DNA from 3 places in the Micromonospora sp. NPDC050784 genome. Region 3 is predicted to be linked to each of the others. Evidence: riboswitches for the same ligand, from Rfam matches in the RefSeq annotation. Region 3 holds a riboswitch; each other region holds the start of a gene.
The links. A riboswitch is a leader RNA that binds a small molecule or an ion and turns the genes downstream of it on or off. The one in region 3 is predicted to bind S-adenosylmethionine.

Region 1 (2,258 bases), on a different contig from region 3:
CCCCGGCGTCGCCGGCCACCCGCCGCGCCCAACTGCGGGCGGCGTGCCGCCGGCCGAGACTGCTCAGGGCGGCCACCTCGGGCGGGCTGAGCCAGCCGGCGCGTACGTAGTCCGGCAGGGCCCGCTCGGTGAGCCGCCCCTCCCAGGCGCGCAGCCACAGCGCCAGCCCCACGGTGCCGAAGAAGACCGGCACCATGAGGCCCAGGAAGCCGTACAGCATGATCATGGCCTCGCCGGTGGCCTGGGTCAGCGTGGGCAGCAGGTTCCACGTGCCGTGCAGCATCATCGCCAGCAGCAGGCCGCCGATCGGGGCGAGCACCCGGATGCGCCGGTCGGCCGTCCGGGAGGCGATGCCCAGCCCCACACCGGTCATCGAGGTGAAAAGGGGATGGGCGAACCCGAACAGCAGGATCCGCAGGATGAAGATCGCGATGACCTGCTGGATGCCGGTGGCCGGGCCGTAGCGGTCGGCGCCGGACGCGTAGCCCAACCCGCCCAGGTAGAGGATGTTCTCCACCATGGCGAAGCCGACCGCGGCGAGCCCGCAGTAGACCAGGCCGTCGGTGATCCCGGACCACTCGCGGCGGCGGAACACCAGCAGCAGGATCGGGCCCAGCGCCTTGGTCAGCTCCTCGATGAACGGCGCCACCAGCACCCCGGTGAGCGCGGACGGCAGGCCCCAGTCGGCGAAACGGTTGGCGGCGAAGTCGTTCACGGTGAGCGAGGCGGCGGTGGAGACGAACGCTCCCCAGGCGAAGCAGAAGATCAGGTACTTCAGCGGCTCGGGTTCGTACCGGTCCAGCCAGAGGAAGCAGGCGACCAGCACCGGCACCGGCAGGATGGCGGCGACCACCCCGATCAGCAGAGCCTGCGCACCGAGCGACTGGCCGAGGGTGAAGACCATGAACACCGCGCACGCCGCGATGAACAGCACCACCCCGGCCAGCACCAGGAACCGCCGCCAGCCCAGTCGGCGCAGCGGCATCCGGGGCGTCTCGCCCACAGGTGGGGCGGCGGGCGCGGGCGGGGCGGCGGGCGACGGCGGCAGCGGTGAACCGGGCGGGGTGTCGGCCATGCGGTCAGCGTAGCCATCCCCCGCCGGCTGGTTCGGTCGCATCGGTAGCCGCTATGCTGCCGACAGGTCACGAGCGCCAGCGTCAAGCCCCGGCTTGCTGGCCGGCAACCCTCGTCGAGTTCGCGGTGGGGTGCCCCGGGTGATGACCGGGCCCAGCCCGATCGGTGTGCTGGGCAAGCGCGGACCCCGTCCCGATGTCGCACCCGGGGTCCCTGACCCCGGAGGTTCCGGCGTGTCCGTCACTCTCGTTCCCTCGCTGCCCAGCCTGCCCACCGTGCCGTCGGCGCCGCCCGCGCCGCTCGACGTCCTCGGCGTGCCCGGCGAGATCAACCTGGACTACGCGGCCAGTGCGCCGTGCGCGCGGGCCGCCGCCGACGCCGTGGCCGAGCTGCTGCCCTGGTACGCCAGCGTGCATCGCGGAGCGGGAGCGCTGTCGCGCCGCTGCACCCTCGCGTACGAGCAGGCGCGGCAGACGATCGGTGACTTCTTCGGCGCTCGCGCCGACGATCATGTGATCTTCACCCGCAACACGACGGACGCGCTCAACCTGCTGGCGCGGGCCGTGCCGGCCGGCACCACGGTGGTCACGTTCGCCGGCGAGCACCACGCCAACCTGCTGCCCTGGCCGCGCGGGTCGGTACGGCTGCCGGTGCCCGCCGACCCCGACGGGGCGGTACGCGACCTCGCCGCCGCCCTCACCGAGCTGCGCCGGGGCAGCAGCCCGGCCCTGCCGGTGCTGGTCGCGGTGACCGGTGCGAGCAACGTGACAGGTGAGCGGTGGCCGGTCGCCGAACTGGCGCGGGTGGCCCACCGGCACGGTGCCCGGATCGTGCTCGACGCCGCGCAACTCGCCCCGCACGCCCCGATCGACCTGCTCACGCTCGACGTGGACTACCTGGCCGTGTCCGGCCACAAGCTGTACGCGCCGTTCGGCGCGGGCGTGCTGATCGGCCGGGCGGACTGGCTGGACGCCGCCCCGCCGTACCTGGCCGGTGGTGGGGCCACCAGCCACGTCGGGCCGGCCACCCACGACGTGACCTGGGCGACCGGCCCGGCCCGACACGAGGGCGGCACCCCGAACCTGCTCGGCGCGGTTGCCCTGGCGGCGGTGTGCGCGGCGCTCGACGACGCGGACCAGGCCGCGCTGGCCGCCCACGAGCAGACCCTGCTGGCCCGGCTGCGG
Region 2 (2,258 bases), on a different contig from region 3:
CTCCCGCACGGAGCATCTTGCGCCGTCCGGTTCCTGCCGTCAAGTCCGTAGCGGCGGGTTTTCCACACTCACAGCGAAAACCCAGTTACCGACTGATCCACTCGGCCCTCGGGGTCAGCCGAGGAGGCCGGCGTCGCGGGCGGCGCGCAGCGAAGGCTTGATGTGGTGGGTCGGCCCGACCTGACCGGCCACCGCGTCGATCGTCTTCAGACCCTCGCCGGTGTTGAAAACGACGGTCTCGACCGTCGGGTCGAGCCGACCGGACTCGGCCAGCTTGCGCAGCACGGCCACGGTCACCCCACCCGCGGTCTCCGCGAAGACCCCGGTGGTCCGGGCCAGGTCGCGGATGCCCGCACGGATCTCGTCGTCGTCGACGTACTCCATCCAGCCGCCGGTGCGGCGGACCGCCTCCAGGGCGTAGAGGCCGGCCGCCGGGTCGCCGATGTTGAGTGACTTGGCGATGCCGGTGGGCTTGACCGGGATGATCGTGTCGGTCTCGGCGTGCAGGGCGACGGCGATCGGGTTGCAGCCGGCGGACTGCGCGCCGAAGACCTTCCAGCCGCCGGCCGGTGCCTCGACCAGGCCGATCTCCACCAGCTCGGAGAACGCCTTGTCAATCTTGGTGAGCAGCTCGCCGCTGGCCATCGGGATGACCACCTGCGCGGGGATCCGCCAGCCGAGCTGCTCGGCCACCTCGTAGCCGAGGGTCTTGGAGCCCTCCGCGTAGTACGGCCGGACGTTCACGTTGACGAACGCGGTGTCCTCGAATTCGTCGGTCTCCACCAGTTCGCCGCAGAGCCGGTTGACATCGTCGTACGAGCCGTCGATGGCGACCAGCTCGCCGCCGTACACGGCGGTGGTGATGACCTTGCCCTGCTCCAGGTCGCTGGGGATGAAGACCACCGAGGGCACCCCGGCGCGAGCGGCGTGGGCGGCCACCGAGTTGGCCAGGTTGCCGGTCGACGCGCAGGCGAACCGGGTGAAGCCGAGCGCCTTGGCGGCGGTGAGCGCCACCGAGACGACCCGGTCCTTGAACGAGTGGGTGGGGTTGGCGCTGTCGTCCTTGACCCAGAGCGGCGCGGTGATGCCCAACTCGGCGGCGAGGAGCGGGGCCGCCACCAGTGGGGTCAGCCCCGGGTCGAGCGTGACCCGGGTGGCCGGATCCTGACCGGCGGGGAGCAGTGCGGCGTACCGCCAGATGTTGTTCGGGCCGGCCTCGATCTGCTCGCGGGTGACGGTGGCCAGTGCGGCGGTGTCGTAGTCGACTTCCAGCGGGCCGAAACACTCGTAACAGGCGTGCTGGGCGGCGAGCGGGTAGCGGGCCGAACAGGCACGGCAGACCAGGGCGCGGGCGGGGCTGGCAGAGGTGTCAATGCCGGAGGTGACGAGCGTCGACGTCATGTCGAGAGTCCTCTCATCTTTCCCCGCATCGCACGGTGCGGCGGGGACGGAATTGGCACCTGCCCCGCGGGTCGCTCAGCGGTGAGCGCGCGGGGTGGTTGCCGGGGCGTCGTCGGGCCGTATCCCTCAGCCCCTCTGGATGAGGTATTCAGTTGTGCCGTCGAGTCTAGGACAACGCTGTCGGCCGCTGCTACCGCAGATCCCACGGTGTGAGCGAACCGCCGGTATCCCGGCGGGTGGCGTGCGCTGCTGGTCAGCGCCGGCGTCGACGCCCGAGGTAGACCGCGACGGCCCCGAAGACGGCCAGCAGGGCCACGAGAACCCAGCCCGCGGTCGCGATGGCGCCACCCGTGGGCCGGTCACCGCCGGCGAGCAGCCAGACCGCACCCGACACGACGAGAAGCGCGACCACCACGGACACCATGACGACCACGGCGCGCTGCGCGGGGGTCATAGCTGCCGCCTCGGTCGAACGGTGCCGGGCATCGCGGCGCCCGGGTCGGCCAGGATCTCGGCGACCGAGCGGCCGCCGATGGTCAGCGACCCGAGCAGGGCGTTGCGGGCCTGCTCGGCTTCGGCCTCGGCGGCTCGAATCGCATCGCGTACGTGCTCGCCGAGGGTGAGGTTGTCGACGGAACGCCGAGCCTGCGACGTGATCCGTACGTCGAGCAGCTGACCGCCGATCCCGACGGTTGCGATCACCGCGCCGTCGCCGGCCGCACCCTGATAGTGGTCGCCCGTCGGCCGCTCGACGAAATCCGCCGCCGACTCCATCGCGGCGGCGATGTCACGACGGATCGCCGACAGGGCATCGGGGTTCATCCAGCCCTCCGGGCGGCGGTACGCAGTGCCTCGGC
Region 3 (2,258 bases):
GGACCGGCACCGTGCCGCTGCCCGGGGTGAAGTCCGCCGGGATCGGCCGGCCCGGGTAGTACTGCGCCTGCAACCGGCTCCAGGTGCCATCGGCGATGACCTCGTCGAGACCCTTGTTCAGCGCCTCGCGCAGCTTGTCGCTGCCCTTGGCCACGGCGTAGGCGGTCGGTGCCGGGCTGAGCTGCTTGGCCGCCACGGTGATCTTGCCGTTGCTGTCGGTGGCCGACTTCTCGCCGATCTCCGCCGGGGCGATCCAGGCGTCGGCGGTGCCCGCCTTGAGCTGGTTGATCGCGCCGTTGTAGTCCGGCACCCGCACCGGGTTGAGCTGCTTGCCGGTGGCGTAGTCGTCCTGGACGGTGCCCTGCACCACCACGACCCGCTTGCCGGCGAGCTGGTCGAAGCTGGTGATCGGCGAGCCGGCCGGGACGTCCAGGCCGAAGTAGCCGAAGTCGTAGCCGTTGCCGAAGTCGACGGTCTTCTTGCGTGCCTCGGTGATGGTGATCGAGGAGCTGCCGACGTCGAACTTGTGGTTGTTGACCTGGCTGAGCAGCGCGGAGAAGTCGGTGCCGACGAACTCGACGGTGAGGCCGAGCTTGCCGGCCACGGCGGTCAGCAGGTCGTTGTCGAAGCCGGTGAATTTTCCGTCCTTGAGGTACACGTTCGGCGGGGCGTCGGTCAGTGTGCCGGCGCGCAGCACGCCCGGCTGGGCCAGGCCGTACGGGTTGGCGGTGGCGTCGGACGAGCTGTCGTCGCCGCAGGCGGTGAGGGCGGTGGCGGCCAGGATCGTGGCCGCGCCCAGGGCGGCGGCGCGGGTCAGGGCAGGAAGGAATCGCACGGGCGTCTCCGAAGGGTGGTGTCTCGGCGCGCACGGGCGTGCGCCACCGACGGAACGCCCGAGGGCGTACCGGTGGAAAGGGTTTCGGGAAGGGCTGTGCTAGAGCGCGGTGCCGCGACGACAGGCGGCGCTGCACATTCGCATCATGTCCACGTGCCGTCGCCGGGTCAGGGCAGGCGAGGGTCGACCGGTGCGGGAGTCCGCGACGTCGGTCGGTGGGGCGGTGCTGAGGATGCGCATGGTTCTCCCGGGTCTGTGCTGACCTGGGTGCCAGGCCACGCTTGCACCGACGTCGTGCCGGTGCCTGGTCTTCACCCGGGGCACCCCACCGCGGAGGAGGGTTGCCGGCCAGCGAGCCGGGGCTTCGCGCTGGCACTCATGACCTGCGCCGAGGCTAGCAGCACCAACGGGTGGGTCGTCCAGTCGTTATGACCACGCTCACCGTGCGCGACGAGCTGCCCGCCCGCACGTCAGCCGGCGTGCACATGCGGTCGACGGTGCGGGTCGGGCTCCTGGCGGCGCAGGATCTCCCGGGTCACCGAGGCGATGGCGCCCTGCCCGAACGCGAGGTAGCGCAGGAAGTTGCGAACCGGGCCGCCCTCGGACCACTCGAAGTAGATGTGGGGGCGCCGACGGCTGCGGTCGCGGATCTCCAGCAGCAGGGCGGCGAGCGCGGTGGGCACCGACGAGCTGGCCAGGCTGAGCACCGGGAAGCGGCCGTCGACCACGCTGCCGCGGACCAGCAGCCCGGTCTCGAAGTCGGACGGGTCGGTGACCTTGACCTCGACGAAGATGACGTCGCCGTCGCCGGGGAAGTCGTTGTCCGCCATGGTCTGCGCCAGCTTGGCGTGGTACTCCGCCGCGTCACGCCGGTCGGGTTCGTGCGCGATGAGACGGATCCGTCGTCCGGCGCGTTCGTCGATCAGCCGGGCCGCGGTCGGGTCCAGCTCGACGTGGTCGACGCGCAGCTCGTAGGCCCGCATCAGCCGGGACAGCACCGACACCAGGATGATCCCGCCGATGAAACAGGCCGCGATCTTGACGCCGTCCGGACGCTCCACCACGTTCGCCAGCGTGGTGTAGACGAAGATCACCGCGATGACTCCGAACGCGATGGTGCGGCCGCGCTGACGCTGCCGTCGCACGGCGAGCGTCACCGCCGTCGCCGCTGAGGTGATCAACACCAGGACCCCGGTGGCGTACGCGCCGCCCTGCGCGTCGACGCTGGCCTCGAAGACGATCGTGATCAGGAACGCCACGGCGGTGAAGACCAGCACCAGCGGCCGGACGGCTCGCGCCCAGGTCGGCGCCATACCGTACCGGGGCAGATAGCGCGGCACGAGGTTGAGCAGACCGGCCATCGCCGATGCCCCGGCGAACCAGAGGATTCCGATGGTGGACAGGTCGTAGACGGTGCCGAACA

Region 1: linked by a shared signal. The riboswitch ahead of ACIBD9_RS01065 (aminotransferase class V-fold PLP-dependent enzyme) and the one ahead of ACIBD9_RS26030 (ABC transporter substrate-binding protein) in region 3 are both predicted to bind S-adenosylmethionine.
Region 2: linked by a shared signal. The riboswitch ahead of thrC (threonine synthase) and the one ahead of ACIBD9_RS26030 (ABC transporter substrate-binding protein) in region 3 are both predicted to bind S-adenosylmethionine.

What each region holds. Positions count from the first base shown of each region.
Region 1 covers NZ_JBITGG010000001.1:224,139-226,396, forward strand. Annotated here, with positions in the region: gene ACIBD9_RS01060 (PrsW family intramembrane metalloprotease) at 1-1,117, opposite strand, end outside; SAM riboswitch class IV at 1,141-1,261, shown strand; gene ACIBD9_RS01065 (aminotransferase class V-fold PLP-dependent enzyme) at 1,332-2,258, shown strand, end outside.
Region 2 covers NZ_JBITGG010000001.1:246,536-248,793, forward strand. Annotated here, with positions in the region: gene thrC (threonine synthase) at 115-1,401, opposite strand; SAM riboswitch class I at 1,412-1,547, opposite strand; gene ACIBD9_RS01155 (hypothetical protein) at 1,655-1,855, opposite strand; gene ACIBD9_RS01160 (YbaB/EbfC family nucleoid-associated protein) at 1,852-2,223, opposite strand; gene ACIBD9_RS01165 (YbaB/EbfC family nucleoid-associated protein) at 2,220-2,258, opposite strand, start outside.
Region 3 covers NZ_JBITGG010000022.1:47,435-49,692, reverse strand. Annotated here, with positions in the region: gene ACIBD9_RS26030 (ABC transporter substrate-binding protein) at 1-835, opposite strand, end outside; SAM riboswitch class IV at 1,108-1,219, opposite strand; gene ACIBD9_RS26025 (amino acid transporter) at 1,306-2,258, opposite strand, start outside.